DNA from 4 places in the Photobacterium angustum genome. Region 2 is predicted to be linked to each of the others. Evidence: predicted binding sites of a transcription regulator. Region 2 holds the regulator's gene; each other region holds the start of a gene.

Region 1 (5,315 bases), 780 kb from region 2:
ACCGGCTAAAAATAGCTCTTCATCAAATTCATTTGATGCGCCCATTACAAGCTCAAGCTCTTCACGAAGTTGTTCCGCAAGCTCTGTACCAACAGCTTCATCAAGCTCTGGGTTTTCTAACCCTTTAATGATGCGTTGCTCTTGAATTGTGTGGCCTTGACCTGTGCTGTACAAGATCGTTTCATCACGGTGGATATGGTAAACACCTTTGAATTCTTTACCACAACCGATAGGCCATGAAATAGGGGCACAAGCCATACCTAATTCATTTTCTACTTCATCAAGAAGCTCCATTGGATCACGAATATCACGGTCCAATTTGTTCATGAAAGTAACAATCGGTGTATCACGTAGACGCGTAACTTCCATTAACTTACGAGTACGATCCTCGACACCTTTTGCTGCATCGATAACCATTAAACATGAGTCAACAGCGGTTAGAGTACGGTAAGTATCTTCAGAGAAATCTTCGTGTCCTGGAGTATCAAGAAGGTTTACTAGGCACTCGTTATATGGGAACTGCATTACAGATGTAGTTACCGAGATACCACGTTCTTTTTCCATCTCCATCCAGTCTGACTTGGCGTGTTGGTTTGAACCACGGCCTTTTACTGTACCGGCTTTTTGGATAGCGTTTCCGAATAACAGTACTTTTTCAGTAATGGTGGTCTTACCCGCATCGGGGTGAGAGATGATAGCGAAAGTACGACGTTTTGATACTTCGCCCTGAAACTGAGTTTGCGACATTAGCGTGTTCTTTTTTAATAAAAGTACTCCGTTGCTGCCGTATTACATCAAGCAAAGCAACAGAACAGAATGAATGGAGTGAGTTACTGCTTATTGTCGCTGATTTTAGCGCGAGACTCAATCTAGCTGTATAAGAATCATTAAGAGTAGGTAGAAATAATCATTAAGCTTATATTGAATAATCACTATCTGCGTATTAGTTACTACAGGAATATTTATGATAGATACCCACTGCCATTTTGATTTTCCCCCCTTTAATGATGATCCAAAGCGAGCATTGATGTTGGCACAAGAGGGAGGGGTGAAACAGATAGTGATCCCAACAGTAGGGCAATCGAATTGGGCTAAAGTACAGCAGTTATGTGAGAGCTATCCTACACTTTATTACGGTTTAGGTATTCATCCTTTCTTTAGTGCAGAGCATACGAGTGATGTTTGTCAGCGTTTAAATTTTGAGCTGAAAGAGGCTGTTCAACAACCGCATTCAAAATGTATTGCTGTGGGGGAGTGCGGATTAGATTTTGCCATTGAAACCGTTGATAGAGAGTTACAACGAACATGGTTACAAACACAATTGCAGTTAGCGAATACCTATCGTTTGCCGATTATTTTGCATTGCCGCAAAGCTTTTCCTGAGTTAGTGCGAGCCATAAAAGCAGATTCGCCATCTCAAGGTGGGGTCTATCATGGGTTTAGTGGCAGTTATCAACAAGCGGTTCAATTAATAGATCTAGGCTTAAAAATTGGTGTTGGCGGTACAATTACCTACGAGAGAGCGAAAAAAACGCGAGAGACTATCGCGAAATTACCACTCTCTGAGATTGTGTTAGAAACCGATGCGCCAGATATGCCCGTGTGTGGTTTCCAAGGTCAGCCCAATAGACCAGAGCGTTTAACCTATATAGCGGAGTCTGTTGCACTGCTAAAAGGGATAAATATAGAACAAGTCACCCATGTTACAACCTTAACTGCACTTGAACTATATAAATTATAACCGTGACGTTGGTACAAAAGGTAAACGATTGCGTAAAACGTTTGCGTTTCATGGGGGAGCTTTTTGTGATGGTGTTCACGTATCGATTAACTCTTTCATGGATGTGGCATCAAAATTGTGAAGTTAGCATTACTTTGTCTGTACATCGATGGGTATAATGCGCACGACTCTTAATAGAGCCGAATTGTCGAGACGCCAAACTTAACTTAATAGGATAGACATAAACCATGAGCATGTTTATGAGCCTGGTTGGGATGGTTGTACTGCTACTTATCGCGGTACTACTATCAGACAACCGTAAAGCAATTAATCTACGTACTGTTGGAGGCGCGTTCGCTATCCAATTTTTATTAGGTGCATTCGTTCTTTATGTACCAGTTGGTCGTGATGTGCTATATGGCATGTCTCAGGCAGTTGCTAATGTTATTGCTTATGGTAATGACGGCATCAATTTCCTATTTGGCGGTCTAACATCGGACAAAATGTTTGAAGTGTTCGGTGGCGGCGGCTTCGTATTCGCACTACGCGTTCTTCCTGTTATTGTCTTCTTCTCCGCGTTGATCAGTGTTCTTTACTACCTAGGTGTAATGCAAGTTGTTATCAACATCCTTGGTGGTGGTCTACGTAAAGTATTGGGTACTTCTCACGCTGAATCTATGTCAGCGACAGCAAACATTTTCGTTGGTCAAACAGAAGCACCACTAGTTGTTCGTCCATTCATACCTAAAATGACTCAGTCTGAGCTATTTGCGGTAATGTGTGGTGGCTTGGCGTCAGTTGCTGGTGGTGTACTTGCAGGTTACGCATCAATGGGTGTTCCTCTTGAGTACCTAATTGCAGCATCATTCATGGCAGCCCCTGGTGGTTTATTGTTTGCTAAAATCATTAAGCCAGAAACAGAGCAGCCTGTAGAGCAGCTTGCTGGTGATGACGAAGAAGGCGTTGAAAAACCAGCTAACGTTATTGACGCAGCAGCAGCAGGTGCATCATCTGGTATGCAACTTGCGCTAAACGTAGGTGCAATGCTTCTAGCGTTCATCGGTTTGATTGCTCTAATCAACGGTATGCTTGGTGGTATCGGCGGTTGGTTCGGTATGCCTGAACTGACTCTTGAACTTATCCTAGGTTACATCTTCGCACCACTTGCGTACCTAATTGGTGTGCCATGGGGTGAAGCACAAGTGGCGGGTTCATTCATCGGTCAGAAGATTGTTGTTAACGAATTCGTGGCTTACCTAAACTTTGCACCGTACTTAAAAGACGTGGCTGATGGCGGTATGGTTGTAGCACAAACAGGTGTTGCAATGACTGAGAAGACTAAAGCTATCATCTCATTCGCACTATGTGGTTTCGCAAACCTTTCATCGGTTGCAATCCTACTTGGTGGTCTAGGTGGCCTTGCTCCAAGTCGCCGTGCAGAGATTGCTCGCTTTGGTATGAAGGCAGTAGCAGCAGGTACATTATCTAACCTAATGTCTGCAACGATTGCTGGTCTGTTTATCTCTTTAGCAATGTAATGTAGAGATAACCGAATAAAGAAGAACGCCTCAATGAAAATTGGGGCGTTTTTTTATGCCTGATATTTGTGTTGATAAAAGGTAATCAACAGTAAAAGTAAACATTATGGCTATTGTTCTAAATTAACTTCATAAAATCGATTGCGTTCCCTTTTCTTATATTCCACTCTGCTATTCTTATGCCACAGATTATGAGTGTGTGGATACAGTAGTATCAAGATCAGAAGTCATATAATGACGTAGGAAAGTGTCATTAACTGTTTCTGATTCTCTATTTTAGTAAACACATTATCCACTGGTGGAAACATAAGTTTGATAGGCTAAAGACAGTGGTCTTGCTATTATTGAGCCTAACAAATACAGCGATTTGTAAGAGCGGGCGAGTTGATCGGCTCTTGCGCGGGAATAAGGATAAGTCATTTGGTAAGTATTCACTTACTAAAACTTCAAGGAATCAAGTCCGCTCATTTGTTGCAGTAGTTCTTACTGCATTCGGTAGCCTAATGAATAATCATTAGCGTTTTACCTTCGTTTATACTGATATTTAGAGCCTTATAGCTAAGTGCTCTAAATGTAATATTACGACTGGAGATAGTCATGAGCGATTTAAAAACTGCTGCACTACGTGCACTTAAATTAATGGATTTAACAACACTGAACGATGACGACACTGATGCAAAAGTGATCGAGCTTTGTAAGAATGCAAAAACAGTGGTTGGTAATACAGCAGCAGTGTGTATTTACCCTCGCTTTATCCCAGTAGCGAAAAAGCAACTACGTGAGCAAGGTACGCCAGATGTACGTATTGCAACGGTAACTAACTTCCCACACGGTAATGATGATATCGAGATTGCTGTTGCTGAAACCAAAGCGGCAGTGGCTTACGGTGCTGACGAAGTTGACGTAGTATTCCCATACCGCGCACTTATGGCTGGTAATGCTGATGTTGGCTTTGAATTAGTGAAGCAATGTAAAGCAGCATGTGGCGATAACGTACTGCTTAAAGTTATTATCGAAACGGGTGAGCTAAAAACTGAAGCGCTAATTAAGCAAGCATCTGAAATTTCAATTAAAGCTGGTGCTGATTTTATTAAAACATCGACCGGTAAAGTGCCTGTTAATGCAACACCTGAATATGCACAAATCATGCTTAACGTGATCAAAGATATGGGCGTTGCTAAAACTGTTGGTTTCAAGCCAGCAGGTGGTGTTCGCACAGCTGAAGATGCACAGCAATACCTAGCAATGGCTGATGATATTCTTGGTGCTAAGTGGGCTGATAGCCGTCACTACCGTTTTGGTGCATCGAGCTTACTTGCTAATTTGTTACACACACTAGGTGAAGGTGAAGAAGCGGCGCAAGGCGGCTACTAATCCTTTGTAAACAAGGTGGTGATGTACCACCTTGTTTTAACTCTTTGTCGGCATGATTAATGCCGTACTAATTCTTGAATTGGCTTTTTCCAGCACTGCATTTTCGCGGTTGTTGCCTTTTTTGCACCTAAAATTTAGAAATAAAGCAAAATAAAACACAATTTAAGCATTGGTGACCCTACTTCGCTGAATTAAAAATAAGAGGAACAGCATGTACTTACCTCAAGAAATCATTCGTAAAAAACGTGACAATATTGAATTAAGCGCCGATGAAATTAACTTTTTCATCCAAGGTGTTGCAAAAAATACTGTTTCTGAAGGACAAATTGCCGCATTTGCAATGGCGATTTATTTCAATGATATGACGATGGATGAGCGCGTTGCCTTAACTTGTGCGATGCGTGATTCAGGCATGGTGATTGATTGGGGATACATGCACTTTGATGGTCCTATTGTTGATAAGCACTCAACAGGCGGTGTAGGTGATGTCACTTCACTGATGCTAGGTGCAATGGTTGCAGCATGTGGTGGTTACGTGCCAATGATCTCAGGTCGTGGCTTAGGTCATACGGGGGGCACATTAGATAAATTAGAAGCTATCCCTGGTTATAACATCACACCAACCAATGAAGTATTCGGTAAAGTAACGAAAGAAGCGGGTGTGGCGATTATTGGTCAGACTG
Region 2 (5,315 bases):
GCTAATTGGTGGTTTAGGACTCGAGAGTGTTGATGAAGCTTTAAAGCTTAATCAGGCTATTTATCCTTAAATTACGCCTCTATCATCCCTATTTATTCGTGCGTAAGGTTGTTGTTACATGTATGCAAAACGCTTCTCAGCCCATCATATTTATATAATAAGTATCGCCTTACTTATTTTTGCAGGGCTTTCTTCTATTGTTATTGGTCCTATGGCGATCAGTTATAAACAAAGTTTGTTAGCACTATTACCCGGTGATCATGAACTTGCTAAACATGTCAGCCTAGTGATCCATCAAATTCGTTTACCACGTACGCTTCTCTGCTTTGCTATCGGTGCAATTTTAGCTATATGTGGCGCTGTACTACAGGGGCTCTTTCGCAACCCGCTTGCTGATCCTGGGATCATCGGAATCACTGGCGGTGCAGGCTTAGGTGCTGCATTAGCCATTGTCTTATTTACCCCTCTCACCGCATCATTCCCCCAGCTTTTAAACTTCGCTATTGTGCCTATTTTTGCCTTTATTGGCGGCGCAATCAGCACAGTTTTAGTTTATCGTCTTGGTACTGATAAAAACGGGACATCGGTGATGATCATGCTACTCGCTGGTGTCGCGATAACCGCAATTTCAGGCGCGGGGCTTGGGTTACTCAATTATGTTGCCGACGATCAAGCCTTACGTGATTTATCATTGTGGTCAATGGGTTCACTGGCTAGTGCAACATGGACAGGCATTATTCTAGCCTATTGCACATTCGGATTACTCTTTACCTATTTTTATCGTCATACCAGTAATTTAAACGCGTTGTTATTAGGCGAAGCTGAAGCTCGACATATGGGGGTTAACACGCAAAAACTAAAACGTAATTTAATTATTACGTGTGCTGCAGGAGTTGGAATTACTGTTGCTGTTTGTGGACCGATTGGCTTTATTGGGTTGGTTATTCCTCATGTGGGGAGAATGCTAACTGGTCCAAATCATAAAACCTTATTACCAATTTCGGCTTTACTTGGCGGCTTAATCCTCTTGGTTGCCGATATGATTGCTCGAAGCGCATTCTCGCCTCAAGAACTGCCAGTTGGGATCATCACCGCCATGTTAGGTGCGCCTTTCTTTATCTATTTATTGGTTAATCAAAAGAGTCAGATGTCATGATGTTAAGTCATTCAGAAAAGGTCGATTTTACAGTAAGTAGCGACAAAGTCTGTGTTATCCAGGCTCGCGACTTATCATTACAATTCGGTGATAAAGTCCTGCTAAATCATCTTGATATTGATATTCACGCAGGAGAAGTCACCGCATTACTTGGGCCAAATGGTGCAGGTAAAAGTACCCTGTTAAAAGTATTATGTGGTGAGATTACGCCAAAATCAGGCACGGTTTCTTTCTTTGATCAACCTCTTAATAATTGGGCTCGGGAAGAATTGGCATGTCACTTAGGTGTCCTTCCACAACATAGCGCATTATCTTTTGCCTTTACCGCTAAAGAAGTTGTCGAGCTAGGCGCAATTCCTTTGCAACTCACGTCGCTTGAGCTGAAAGATGCGACAGCATCAAGCATGCAATACGTTGACATTAACAACTTAGCTAAACGTCTATACCCCACCTTATCGGGTGGTGAAAAACAGCGTGTACACCTTGCCCGAGTTTTAACACAACTCAGTAAAGCCGGTGATAAATGTATCTTGATGTTAGATGAACCAACTTCAGCACTCGATCTCGCCCACCAGCATCACACCTTACAAATTGCCAAAAATATGGCCATGCAAGGCGCTGCTGTAATTGTAGTATTGCACGATTTAAACCTTGCAGCCCAGTACACTGATCGGATGATTTTCCTTAACGAAGGAGAAATAAAAGCCGACGGCACGCCAACACAAGTTCTTACTCCTGAAGTAATAGACACCTTATATGGTTGGCCAGTAAGTGTTCATACGCATCCAAGTGGTGATTTTCCTTACCTTTTATCAGCCAATCATTCTGTTTTTTAATGTGTTATCTGTTAATGACTAGATATACACAATAAATTGACCCTATTAGCATGACAAACATCGAGTTTTTACGGTTAATGATCAATTAATTCAATCAAGTTGAATAGAAAGATTGCACAACGCAAAACACACAGTAAAATGTGAGCGCAAGCGATTACACGTGTAATTAGTGTAAGAACAGTTTCTATCTTCTAATGCCGCATTTTACTGCGGCTTTAGTTGTTTATGATCCATGATAATTGCAACACCCTATAATTCGGTATCAAATTGAATAATTAAGTAGCTAATAACTAAAGGATCTTCATCTCTGCGAGTGAACTCGTAAGCCATAGACTACGTAATTAATCAATTTGGTATCAAAACCTTTGTCAGATCCTAATCTGACCATGATAAGAAGAATAAATATGGCAACCATTAAAGACGTTGCACGTATGGCAGGTGTATCAACTACTACAGTGTCGCACGTGATTAATAAAACACGCTTTGTTGCAGAAGCAACGCAACAAAAAGTATTGGCTGCAGTTGATGAACTTAACTACGCCCCAAGTGCAGTAGCGCGAAGCTTAAAATGTAATACAACACGTACTATCGGCATGTTAGTCACTAAATCGACTAACCCATTTTTTGCCGAAGTTGTGCATGGTGTTGAAGAATATTGTTATGGTGCAGGCTATACACTGATCCTATGTAACACCGAAGGTAACTTAGAAAAACAACGTGATTACTTACGTATGCTTTCTGAAAAGCGTGTAGATGGCCTATTGGTTATGTGCAGCGATCTTGATCAAATGCTGCTCGATTTACTTGAGCGTAAAAATGATCTTCCTATGGTTATCATGGACTGGGGCCCAGAAAGCCCACATACAGATAATATTCTAGATAACGCTGAAAACGGCGGTTACATCGCAACTAAGCACTTTATTGAAAATGGTCATAAGAAAATTGGCTGTTTATCTGGACAAGTTGACAAGTCTACTTGCCAAGAGCGCCTAAAGGGCTTCCGTAAAGCGATGGCAGAAGCAGATCTCACTGTTAATGATGATTGGCTACTTGACGGTGACTTTGAGTGTGAGTCAGCCGTTGAAGCTGCTCAGAAGTTTATCGCAATGGAAGATCGACCTACTGCTATCTTCTGCTTCAACGACATTATGGCTATGGCTCTGATCAGTACCTTTGAACAGGCAGGTCTGCGTGTTCCTGATGATATCTCAATCATTGGTTACGATAACATTGACCTTGCGCCCTACTTTGCGCCACCGCTAACAACTATCCACCAACCTAAACGTCGTTTAGGTAAAAAGGCCATCGAAATCTTGCTAGAGCGTGTAAAAGACAAAAATCATGAGCGTCAAACCTTTGAGATGACGCCTAAACTTGTTGAGAGAAAATCGGTTAAAGATCTCAACTAATAAAATTTATCTTTCTATGTTAAGGAAAAGCCGATAAGTTAACCTTGTTGGCTTTTTTTTACTTATAAAAAAACAATCATGAGTATTTATAATTATTAAGCTTATTTAAATAAGTTAAGAACAAATACCTGAACCAATATCACATTTTTGAGGGCTTAGATTTAATATTAAAAGTATTATTTAATATAACTTTATATAGTCACGAACTGGCAAATTAATTGAAAGATTAAGACGCAAAACCACCGGCCTAAAAATTATGTTAATAATTCAAGGTAGCGGGGTTACCGAAGGATTATTATTGAACCGACAATATTATGACACAAACTTAACAATATATTGACAGTATCAATGTGTAGATTAATTAATCTATTTCCTCGCTCTTAATGTTTAGGTGACACTCATATTTTTTCACCGAGTAGAAGCATGGATAAACCAATATTAAAAGATTCATTAAAATTATTTGACCATTTTGGTTCAATAAAATCACGGTCGATGTTTGGCGGTTTTGGCATTTTTTCTGGTGATACAATGTTTGCATTAGTTGTGAACGATAAACTTCACTTACGTGCAAATGCTGAAACTGAAAAGGAATTCAAACAAGCTGGCTTGGAACCTTACGTTTATAAAAAACGTGGCTTCCCTGTTGTAACCAAGCACTATGCTATACCCGATCAATGGTGGGATGAACCCACAAAGATTGTAGCTCAAGGCAGGTATTCACTGGATGCAGCAGAAAAAGACAAGCAAGAAAAGGAGAGTTGCGTACCTGACCGAATTAAAGATTTACCTAATCTACGATTATCAAATGAAAGAATGCTTAAAAAAGCAGGCATAAACACTATTGAACAACTTCTAGCAGTGGGCTCTCTTGGCGCATATAAAGCACTTCAAGAATCACAGACAAGTCCATTGAGTATTGAATTGCTTTGGGCATTGGAAGGCGCAATTAGCGGTCAACATTGGTCAGTTATTCCTGAGCAACGTCGAAATGAACTATTATCTGCGTTATCTTAAAAATATAAGTTGTCTTAAATATAAAATACTTAGGAATAAAAGAGCCCCATTCTTTTATTTCTGAGTATACCTTTCAAAAATAATTTCCGTATTATCCTTATCTTCTTTTATAGGATTCAATATTTATTTAGTTTAATTGCATAATAACAAACTTTTGCCATTAAATTAATTCCCCTCCGTTTTGCATTCCTTGATTTATATAAATGATAATTATCTTTATTTATATTCCATGCCTAATTATTTGCTAATACGACCAATAACATATCTTCTCACTGATAAATAACGTGGCGTTTTAAACTGTCTTATCTCCTGCTGATTTTTTCACCAACCAATTGAAGAAAAAGAAATATTTATCATTAAATGAAATACAATGTCTGTTCTTAAGGTCTACATGTTTACTACTGCTACTGACTAAGATCGTATAAAGCCCTATGTTTAGGGTGTTTTTTAAGGAATAACATGCGCATTTCGATCAAAAAAATTGACTCTTTATGGGTAAAGCCCTTGCTATGGCTTCAAGCTCGCCATTATGGTCAAGTGTTAAACCCTGCAAAGCTATGGGGACGTAAACCTGTCTTATTTTGGTTAGTCGCTGGATTTTTTGGTTTTCTCGATCGTAAAAAATCACCGATTCAAGATGTCATGCGATCTTTGGTCTGTGTGCGTGTTTCACAATTAAACGATTGTGCCTTTTGTGTTGATGCCAATGGTATGAAGCTCGCCGAACGTTGTGATTCAGAAGATAAAATTAAAGCACTCGCCAACTGGCAACACTCTACGCTGTTTACAGATCAAGAACGCGCTGTGTTGGCCTACACTGAAGCGATGACAATAACAGGCAAACGAGTGACAGATGAAATGCTTGCCGCGCTACAAGAATGGTATAGCAGTGATGACATT
Region 3 (5,315 bases), 170 kb from region 2:
CAATAAGACGAGATGCCATTGCAACAGTGATTGAACGCAATAATATTTGGTTAATTGAAGATGATATCTACGGCTTTTTAAATCCAGATCCTATCGCTGCGATCAGTAATCGTATTCCACTGCATAGCTTTCATATTTCAGGTTTATCAAAAGCCCTTAGTCCTGCTTTGCGCTGTGGCTTTTTAAAAGTACCCGAATCACATATCGCGGTTTTACAAGCCACTATTCGCGCTAACATTTGGCTATCGTCACCGCTAAATTATATTGCTGCAACACAACTAATTGAGAGTGGTGAAGCCTTTGAGTTAGCAGAAAACCAGCGTGAAACTGCCTGTAAAAGACAACAACTAGCCCGTGATATTTTAAGCCATGATGGTAATGAAACTGGCTTTCAAATCTGGTGGCCGTTGCCTCAATATTGGCAGCAGGAACGCTTTGTGATGGAAGCAAAAAACCAAGGGTTAATTGTCAGTAGTGGGCGTTATTTTAATGCAAATGGCGACGATCCGAAGCATATCCGTTTGTCTCTAATGGCTATTAATTCTGAGCAGCGGTTACAACAAGGTTTAACATTATTACGCGATTTAGCTCGCTCTGAAGTCAGCAGCGTTATCCCGTTTTAAGCGCAAAGGTAGCAAGATTGACAGTCACTGCGAAGTTATAAAAAGCGACTGTTAGCACTCTTTGAAAGCCACTGACATATGTTATTATTTCAGCATTATTATTTTAATTAGAAAAAGTCGAGTCATAAAATGGATGCAGAATTTTGGCACTCACGCTGGGCAGAAAATCGAATTGGTTTTCACTTATCAGATGTTAACCCGTTACTGATCAAGCATTGGTCGACGTTAAATGCACAACGTGATGATCGCGTGTTTGTCCCTATGTGTGGCAAGTCGGAAGATCTTGTGTGGTTAGCACAAAAACATAACCACGTGATTGGGGTTGAGCTGAGTGATATTGCAGTTAAAGCCTTTTTTGCAGAAAACCTGTATACACCGTTAGTGACAGGCGTTGGTCATCAACATCTTTACCAATTTGATGAAATTTCGATTTACCAAGGTGACTACTTCACGCTAAATATCGATCCTGTTGATGTGGTTTATGATCGCGCAGCATTAATTGCAATGCCAGAAGACATGCGACAAATGTACGTCGAAAAGCTATTGTCGTTGGTTAAAACTGGCGGTCGTATTTTGTTGGTAACGTTAGACTACCCACAAGATGAATTAGCTGGGCCTCCTTTCTCTTTGCCAAAAGCAGACGTTGAAGCATTATTTTCGGGTTGTAAAGTGACGCATCTAGAACGTGATGATGCCGATGAAAGTCATCCTCGTCGCCAACGTGGTTTATCGCGATTTGCCGAAGAAGTATGGCTAATTGAAGTGTAACTTGTTGTTATAAAAACAAATAAAAATAAAGGCATGGTTTCTTATTAGTGGAAACCATGCCTTTTTGCTGATAGAGAAATTGTAATATGCTGGGTTAAGCGTGATTAATCGAAAATTACTTCAACATCACCAGCAGCATTAACGGCATCATTTACCGCGCTATCAATATCTTCTCGACGTGTAAGCGCGACACCTAAACGACGACGACCATTAATTTCAGGTTTACCAAATAATCTGATTTGTGTTTGCGGACGAGAGAGTGCAGGTAACAGATTATCGAAACTGATGTTTGATGATACACCTTCTGCAAGGATCACTGCAGAAGCTGATGGGCCATATTGGGTGATGTGCTGAATGGGTAAACCAAGGAAAGCGCGAACGTGAAGCGCAAATTCTGATAGCTCTTGTGAAATAAGCGTTACCATACCCGTATCATGTGGGCGAGGGGAGACTTCACTGAATAACACAGTATCGCCTTTAATAAATAGCTCAACACCAAATAAACCAAAACCGCCAAGTGCGTTCACTACTTTTTCTGCTACATCCTGTGCCGCTTTTAATGCTGCTTCAGACATTTGCTGTGGCTGCCATGACTCACGGTAATCCCCATCTTCTTGACGATGACCAATAGGTGCACAGAAATGCACGCCATCAACTGCACGAACAGTTAATAAGGTGATTTCGTAATCAAAATCAACAAAGCCTTCAATGATCACACGACCCGCACCAGCACGACCGCCTTCTTGTGCGTATTGCCAAGCAGATTCAATATCAGCTTCGGTTTTAATCACACTTTGACCTTTACCTGATGAACTCATAATCGGCTTCACGACACATGGCATACCAACGCGATGTACCGCTGCTGAGAAATCATCAAATTGATCGGCGAATTCATAAGGCGATGTAGGAATCGATAAGATCTCAGCGGCTAAGCAACGAATACCTTCTCGGTTCATTGTCAGTTTCGTCGCATTAGCGGTAGGTACAACGTTAACACCTTGCTGTTCTAATTCGACAAGCGTGTCAGTGGCAATCGCTTCAATTTCAGGAACAACAAAGTCGGGTTTTTCTAGTTCAATAATGTGTTTTAACGCGTCGCCATCGAGCATATCAATCACATGGCTACGATGTGCAACTTGCATTGCAGGCGCGTTGGGGTAGCGATCCGCGGCAATCACTTCAATACCTAAACGTTGGCATTCAATCGCGACTTCTTTACCAAGCTCGCCAGAGCCTAAAAGTAAAACACGTGTTGCATTTGAACCATTAGCTGTACCTAACATTATTATTCCTTACTATTTATGTTGGATAGTGTTGGTTGAGCGTGATAATACCTTGTTTTTTTATTTAAGCAAACGTTTGCGTCAGGGTTTAAATGGAATTTAATAGTAAATATTAGAAAGGCTCTAGATCTTATAATAAAAAACCGCCAAGAAGGCGGTTAGTGAATCTTTCATACATTACGGTGTTACTAGGCTATTTGCGCTTTTCCCACTGGGTGATAAAGGCCACAGAAGCAATAATAATCGCTGCGCCTAACCATAAACGACCCGGTGGTACCCAGCCAAATACAAGCCAACCACCTAACACGTTTAGTGGTAATTTTGCGTGGTCGAATGGTTGTACAAATGATGCATCAGCCACGGCATAAGCTTTAGCTATCGCCCATTGTGCCAGTGCGGTTAACAGGCCAGCGGCAATGATTAATGTCCATGTCGTACCGCCTGTTGGCATATTAAAATCAGGCAGAGCCAGTAACAAGTTAAATGGCGTGATCAGAATAAGCAAATACATCACAACAGTGGTTGGTGATTCTGTATTAGATTGCTTTTTCACCATCAGAGAATAACCTGCCCAGAAAACGGCAGCACCGACAGGCAATAACGTAGCAATACTAAATGAATCAGACCACGGCTCTAAAATGATCATTGCACCAATAAAGCCAGCAAGAGTTGCACACCAACGTGCTGCGCCCACTTTCTCTTTCAGTAATACCCCTGAACCAATAGTTGCAAATAACGGTGAAGTCATAAGCAGCGCAATACCTTGCCAAATAGGAACAGGGTAGGCAAGTGCCCATAGCCAGAGTTGGATACCAATCACCGCAAGAAAGACACGGAAACAGTGTTGGAAGAATTGTTTTGTCTTTAGTGATCGGCGAATACCCATGGTTCTCAGCCATGGCAGCATAGCCACCAGCGCAACAAAGTACTGGATCAACGCAAAAGTGGTTGAAGAGACATGGAGTTTAATACTGAGAAATTGTGCAAGGCTGTTTACAATCGCAAAGGCAAGACCTGCGGAAAGCATCCATCCGGCACCTTGGACAGGGTTATGAACTGGGGTATGTGAATCAGACATTAAAAATTGGTTTCGTCAAAAAAGCATAGCGAGATAATACGCTTTTGTTTTTAGATAGCCAATATAACTGATTGAGTTGAATGCATTAGGCAATAAAAAACCGCCTATTATGGCGGTTTTACATCAACAAATATTGCTCGCACTAACGATTAGTAAGCAACATAAGTCATTTGAATATCAGGATTTAGCGCTTCTAGTAGTGCTTGAGTGCGTGCTAATTGGCTAATTAGGCTTTCTGCGCTTTCTACTAATGCCGCTTCGACAAGTTCAGATAGCTTGTAGCCTGACATGTTCATATTAATCAATGCAACTTGAAGCGGTGGTAAGCTTGGGTTAAATGCCGCATTTTCAGCATACATACCAACAAAAACACGACCATCTTTAGCTTTTAATGCAACACCACTGAAGTTCTTAGAGTACGGTGCATGAGAGCGGTTGGCTGCATCACAAGCGGCAACAGCAAGCTCTGATTGCTCAGCAATCGTAATACCATTATTAATGTCGCTTAATAGCGCATCTTTAATACCAAGATCAGCAGGTCCGAAAGATTCAGGCAGGTATTGTTGCAGTGTCATTGGCTGACGTTCAGGAAGTTGAATAACTAAATCTTGTGCCGTATTTAATTCATTCATGAACTGACGACAGTGGCCGCAAGGGCTGTAGTTAATCGTTACGTCTTTAATGCCTGTTTCACCTTTGATCCAAGCATGGCTAATTGCAGATTGCTCAGCATGGATCGTACACGCCATACTTGCGCCTACAAATTCCATATTTGCACCGAAATATAGGCGTCCAGAAGTACCACGAACAATAGCACCAACATAGAAATTAGAAATAGGAACAACAGCGTAAGCAGCAGCAACAGGAAGGAGAGCAAGGCGAAGATCAGTATCAGATAAATTAGTTTGGGAAACTAACTGTTCGAATTGTTCAGGACTAATTGTTGAATCGAAATCTTTATCTTCAATAATTGGTCGTAAAGCTGATGCAAGCTCTTTAGGTAATTGACCTAATGCATCCATAACTTTTGCGTGCATTGGGGTGTTACTCCGTATTGTTGATGGAGAAACATTCTAAGTTAATTGTCATTAATCAAGTGTGATCTAAATCACATTAATAATGATAATGTAGTTCAGCATACATTATCGAGAGCGACCTCACACATATAAATGTAATTTTTCATGTAATAAATAGTTATCAAAACATTATGAGCTTAAAACTAATAAGAATTAGTGTTTAAGCTCATATGCATGGGGTAAGGGTAACTTAGTGGAAAAACAGGTGTTCTAAAATAGGGAACATGATAGGTGCTAATAACGTTGTCATGATCCCACAGATCACTAACGCTAATGAGCTAAATGCCCCTTCTTGGTAATCTTCTTCGACAGCTTTTGCTGTGCCTAAAGCATGAGATACCGTACCAATTGTTAAGCCTTTTGCTAACGGGTGGCAAATACGAACCAGTTTCATCACTGGGTAACCTAACACCGCGCCAAATAGACCAACAATAATCACCATTGCTGCTGTAATCGCAGGGATCCCGCCAATTTGCTGAGAAGCTGC
Region 4 (5,315 bases), 1.1 Mb from region 2:
TAATTAAGACTGATCATATCTATCTAGTAGTTTATTACTAAGATAAATCAATGCCGGTGATATTTTCACCGGCATTATTTTTTTAATCACATTCTCATTAAATCACTTTTGATTCGTCGCGCTCAATGCGGAGGACGGTGTACGTCAAACGTAAGCGATTTAATTAGAATGAATTAAGGTATTTTGTAAGGACTAATAATGAAAAAAACAACGCTATGTTTATTAGCATTAATTACAATTTCATTAACTGGTTGCTTTTCCAACCAGCAATTAGAAAAATCAGCACAGATGGTTGGTGATTGGAAGCTGAAGGGGGGAGTTGAGATCCCTGGTATTACAAAGCATCGACCATCATTAAATATTGAATCAAACATGAAAGTAACAGGTTTTACCGGTTGTAATCTTTTTAAAGGTAAGGTTGAGCCAGTTGGTGATTTTTCGCTTCCATTCGTCACGCGCAAAATGTGTTTGCCTGAGTTAGTCAAACAAGAAAATAATATGCTAAACGTGTTACGTAGTGCGACAAGTATTGAAGTTATTAACAATAGCCTCATTGTTGATGCTGGCGATAAGTTTTTGGTATTTGAAAAAACTAATGCAAGTTAATTACCTTATGTGATTTAATTTTATGTAGAGCCCGGCCATTGTGCTGGGCTTTTTTATAAGTAGAACTAAGGATAGAAGATGTCAGTTATCGCGCCAACGCAAGTCGTATTTACTCAACAACAATGGTTGCTTGATAGTACTGTACTAATGATAAGTCATTCAGGTGACGAAAATTATGTTGTTACCCAATCGACACCTTTTCATCCTGTTAGCCATATTTGGCCTGATCATCCGGCTGATCAAGGGATGGTTATTCATGCAGGTAAACAGTATCAGGTTAATAATTGTGTCGTTGGTGCCATTGACCTAGCAACAAGCAGTCTTTTTATTGCCCAAGACATTCCTGTTAAACGGGATACTGATGGATGGGTGTTTGTGGTTGTTCATATTATTACAGGAACAATAGACTTTGATATTGGTAATACAGTGACATTGTCTGTTGATAGGGAATATCAACAAAGTTTGAGTCGTGGACATAGTGCGGGGCATTTATCTTCTTTAGCGTTAAATAAAGTCCTTCATAATGACTTCTGGCGAAAAGAGCCGACTCGTAGAGATGAACTTGGTTACTATGATTTTCATAGCTATGCCCAAGAAAAAAGTGAAGTGACGCCCGATCTCAGTACTGACACGTATCGTTTAGGTAAAACATTACGTAAGCGTGGGCTAAACAGCGCAGATCTACTAGCAGAACTTAATGTTGTAGCTGAGCGTATTAATCTGCAACTTAGTGATTGGGTAGCATTAAAAACTGCTGTACTAATGAGGCGAGAAGGCGATCATCTGACAGATTCACGTTATTGGCAGTGTAATTTAGGCTCTGAGGGCGTTATTGAGATCCCTTGCGGTGGAACTCATATTTTATCTTTATCTGAATATCAATCAGTTACCGTTAGTTTTAAGGTGAATTCAGAGCAAGAGATTGTGATGTATACCAAGAGTGTGAAAGCGTAATATTAAACGTTTATTTAGGTTTTAGTCTTTGATTTATGCTTATAAAGATAAAGATCCTAATTTATATTGTGTATGATCGTTGTGTTTTAATATTAAAATTTAGTTTTATATTCTGTTTTAAATTCAAATACAGCACATGTAACTTATGCTTTCGGGAAGTGTATTGATAAATGTTCTTTTGGTACCTGTTAGCTGATCAGGTTTGTTTTAAAAGAAGATCACCACTAAGCATGTTGATCATCGTGTTGATCTAAATTGATTATTTATGATTGTTGAATAATAGAAAAAAACTTATTTATGATAATTCTTTGTGAGGAAGGTGAAGTTCTATACGCAAGATAATTGTATTTCTGATTACCGCGCTTAATAATCACTCGAAGATGTAAATTTTGTACAGAGGTCGAAGAGCATGGCTGATAACGTTGAAAATATTTGTCCGCAATGTAGCAGCTTGTTAAGTTGGAAAGATCACGGCTATTTTTGCGATTTTTGCCAACAACAAGTTGAGAAGCATGTATTTTGTCCTGATTGCAATGAGCAGTTAGAAAGATTACAAGCTTGTGGTTCTGCAAGTTATTTTTGTAATCATTGCAATGAGTTAAAGTCTAAATCTCGGGTTAAGGTACAATTTGAAATGCGTGCTGAAACACGCTAAATGGAATGAATAAAAAATGGCGCTTAATAGCGCCATTTTTGTTAACAGATTCTATGGTTATTTGATAATACAGGAATGTATATCACCATCTGTTACTGTGGTGATAAGTTTATCACCATGCTTAACTTGTGATGTGTTTCTGATTACATCACCTTGCTCATTTCGAGTAATTGAGTAGCCTCGAGCAAGTGTTGCGAGAGGGCTTACTGTTTCTAGTTTTTCTGCTGCCACCGCTAATTTATGCTTCGCATTTAGCAGCTTACGGTCTAAAGCATCATAGAGTCTTCGTTCACTTCGCTCTAAATTTCGTTGTGCATTGCTTACTAACGTAGCGGGGGAGTAAAGTGATATTTTATAGTTATTACTATCGATATGCTGTTGATGCTTTTGTATTTTTTTCTGCATCGCTTGAATTAAGCGTTGGCTAATTTCATCAAGATGTTGCTGCTGTTGATTTAAACGAAGTTGTGGATGCTGACGTTCTAAGCGGTGTTGTAGTTGGGTTGCTTGGCGCAAAGATTGTGATAAATATGACCTGATTGCATGGCGTAATTGTTGTTTTTTACGATCGAGCAATTGCGTTTGGTGAGTCATATCTCGACTGATCAACTCAGCGGCAGCAGAAGGTGTTGGTGCACGGACATCGGCAACAAAATCAGCGATAGTGACATCTACCTCATGACCAACCGCACTGACAATGGGGATCTGGCTAGCAGCAATGGTTCGTGCGACAATTTCTTCATTAAATGCCCAAAGATCTTCCAGTGAACCGCCACCTCGACCGACAATTAACACATCACATTCCTGCCTAGCATTGGCTCGACCAATCGCTTGTGCAATAGAAATTGCAGAGCCTTCGCCTTGTACCATGGTTGGATAAATTACAATGGGTAAACTCGGATCGCGACGTTGCAATACTTGTAAAATATCGTGTAGAGCTGCGCCTGTTTTTGAGGTAATAATACCAACTCGTTTAGGTTGCTCTGGCAGCGTTTGTTTGAGTGATTGAGCAAATAAACCTTCAGCAGCAAGTGACATTTTTAGCTGTTCAAATTGCTGTTGTAAGCGACCATCACCTTCTGGCTGCATACTTTCAATGATCAGCTGATAATCACCACGTGGTTCATATAATGACAAGCGCGCCTTAACTAATACTTGATTCCCATTGGCTGGTTTAAACGTCACATGTCGATTACTGCCTTTAAACATGGCGCATTTGACTTGGGCACGTGAATCTTTCAGTGTGAAATACCAATGACCAGAAACGGGCATCGAGAAATTAGATAACTCGCCAATAAGCCACACTACACCCATTTCATTTTCAAGTACGAGACGTACTTGTGCATTTAAGCTAGAAACCGTGTAAATACGACTATTTGTTTGGCTTTGAGGGGAAAAAGTGGTCACTAGGAATGGTACCTGCTATCGAATGAAGTAGTAGGCAGGCGGTCAAAATAAAACCGAATAAGACATAAAGTATACAGGCAGATCAATGGACAGATCTTGGCCGTATTTCCTTGACCGCATCACCGGATAGTTAACCGAAATATATTACTTATCAATTAAAAAGTGTCAAGAAAAAAAATAAAAAAAAATCTAGCCAAACGTTTGCTTCATACGTATAATTCGACCGCAATATTTTATCCTTCTTTAAACCCCTATTCGGTGTGAGATATTGCAATGTTACGAATTAAACAAGAAGCTTTAACCTTCGACGATGTTTTGCTGGTTCCTGCCCATTCAACCGTTCTACCTAACACTGCCGATCTGCGCACTCAACTGACAAAAGATATTTCTCTTAATATCCCAATGGTGTCAGCGTCAATGGATACAGTGACTGAAGGTCGCTTAGCTATCGGTCTTGCTCAAGAAGGTGGTATCGGTTTCATTCACAAAAATATGTCTATCGAACAGCAAGCAAACCAAGTTCGCATGGTGAAGCAGTTCGAAGCAGGTGTTGTTTCTGAACCTGTGACGGTTAAACCTACCGCAACGATTGCTGATGTTAAGCGTTTAACAGAGCAAAACGGCTTTGCTGGTTATCCTGTAGTAACTGACAACAATGAGTTGGTTGGTATTATTACAGGTCGTGATGTTCGATTTGTTACTGATCTTTCAAAGACTGTTGAAGAAGTAATGACATCTAAAACGGATTTAGCATCGGCTAAAGAAGGTGCATCTCGTGAAGAAGTTGAAGCTATCATGCAACAGCACCGTGTTGAAAAGGTGTTACTTGTTGATGATGAATTCCGCCTTAAAGGTATGATCACCGCAAAAGACTTCCAAAAAGCAGAACGTAAACCTAATGCTTGTAAAGACGAGCGCGGCCGCTTACGTGTAGGTGCTGCAGTTGGTGCAGGTGCTGGTAATGAAGAGCGTGTAGCTGCTTTGGTTGAAGCTGGTGTAGACGTATTACTTATCGATTCTTCACACGGTCACTCTGAAGGTGTACTTCAACGTATTCGTGAAACGCGTGCTGCATTCCCAAATCTTCCTATTGTTGGTGGTAATGTCGCTACAGCTGAAGGTGCACGTGCTCTAATTGAAGCAGGTGTTAGTGCTGTAAAAGTGGGTATCGGCCCAGGTTCAATCTGTACGACACGTATTGTTACAGGTGTTGGTGTTCCACAAATTACCGCAATTTCAGAAGCGGCATCTGTTGCTGATCAGTACGGTATTCCTGTTATTGCTGATGGCGGTATTCGTTACTCTGGTGATATGTGTAAAGCGATTGCTGCTGGTGCATCATGTGTGATGGTAGGTTCTATGTTTGCTGGTACTGAAGAAGCGCCGGGTGAAGTTGAACTGTACCAAGGTCGTTCATACAAATCATACCGTGGCATGGGTTCACTAGGCGCAATGTCAAAAGGTTCTTCTGACCGTTATTTCCAAACTGATAATGCTGCTGACAAATTGGTACCAGAAGGTATTGAAGGCCGTGTTGCTTATAAAGGTTACCTAAAAGAAATCGTTCACCAACAAATGGGTGGCTTACGCTCAAGCATGGGCCTAACGGGCTCAGCAACGATTGAAGATCTTCGTACTAAAGCTGAATTTGTACGTATTTCAGGGGCTGGCATGAAAGAGTCACACGTTCATG

Evidence for each region. The regulator PurR, encoded in region 2, represses purine synthesis genes. The targets are predictions, from matches to a motif close to TNANGNAAACGTTTNCNTNA.
Region 1: BTO08_RS01065 (NupC/NupG family nucleoside CNT transporter) is a predicted target of PurR. The motif match lies at 1,771-1,790, and genes of this name have one in related genera.
Region 3: purT (formate-dependent phosphoribosylglycinamide formyltransferase) is a predicted target of PurR. The motif match lies at 2,739-2,758, and genes of this name have one in related genera.
Region 4: guaB (IMP dehydrogenase) is a predicted target of PurR. The motif match lies at 3,812-3,831, and genes of this name have one in related genera.

What each region holds. Positions count from the first base shown of each region.
Region 1 covers NZ_MSCJ01000001.1:252,900-258,214, forward strand. Annotated here, with positions in the region: gene prfC (peptide chain release factor 3) at 1-747, opposite strand, end outside; gene BTO08_RS01060 (TatD family hydrolase) at 965-1,741, shown strand; gene BTO08_RS01065 (NupC/NupG family nucleoside CNT transporter) at 1,969-3,258, shown strand; gene deoC (deoxyribose-phosphate aldolase) at 3,856-4,632, shown strand; gene deoA (thymidine phosphorylase) at 4,844-5,315, shown strand, end outside.
Region 2 covers NZ_MSCJ01000001.1:1,030,652-1,035,966, reverse strand. Annotated here, with positions in the region: gene BTO08_RS04440 (heme/hemin ABC transporter substrate-binding protein) at 1-70, shown strand, start outside; gene BTO08_RS04435 (FecCD family ABC transporter permease) at 119-1,156, shown strand; gene BTO08_RS04430 (heme ABC transporter ATP-binding protein) at 1,153-1,992, shown strand; gene purR (HTH-type transcriptional repressor PurR) at 2,397-3,401, shown strand; cyclic di-GMP riboswitch class I at 3,600-3,690, shown strand; gene BTO08_RS04420 (TfoX/Sxy family DNA transformation protein) at 3,825-4,415, shown strand; gene BTO08_RS04415 (carboxymuconolactone decarboxylase family protein) at 4,875-5,315, shown strand, end outside.
Region 3 covers NZ_MSCJ01000001.1:1,195,848-1,201,162, forward strand. Annotated here, with positions in the region: gene BTO08_RS05170 (PLP-dependent aminotransferase family protein) at 1-623, shown strand, start outside; gene BTO08_RS05175 (thiopurine S-methyltransferase) at 753-1,391, shown strand; gene purT (formate-dependent phosphoribosylglycinamide formyltransferase) at 1,496-2,674, opposite strand; gene BTO08_RS05185 (DMT family transporter) at 2,868-3,752, opposite strand; gene cdd (cytidine deaminase) at 3,902-4,789, opposite strand; gene BTO08_RS05195 (CidB/LrgB family autolysis modulator) at 5,019-5,315, opposite strand, start outside.
Region 4 covers NZ_MSCJ01000001.1:2,153,200-2,158,514, reverse strand. Annotated here, with positions in the region: gene BTO08_RS09435 (OmpA family protein) at 1-3, shown strand, start outside; gene BTO08_RS09430 (META domain-containing protein) at 199-606, shown strand; gene BTO08_RS09425 (metal-dependent hydrolase) at 685-1,560, shown strand; gene BTO08_RS09420 (zinc ribbon domain-containing protein) at 1,970-2,215, shown strand; gene xseA (exodeoxyribonuclease VII large subunit) at 2,273-3,622, opposite strand; gene guaB (IMP dehydrogenase) at 3,896-5,315, shown strand, end outside.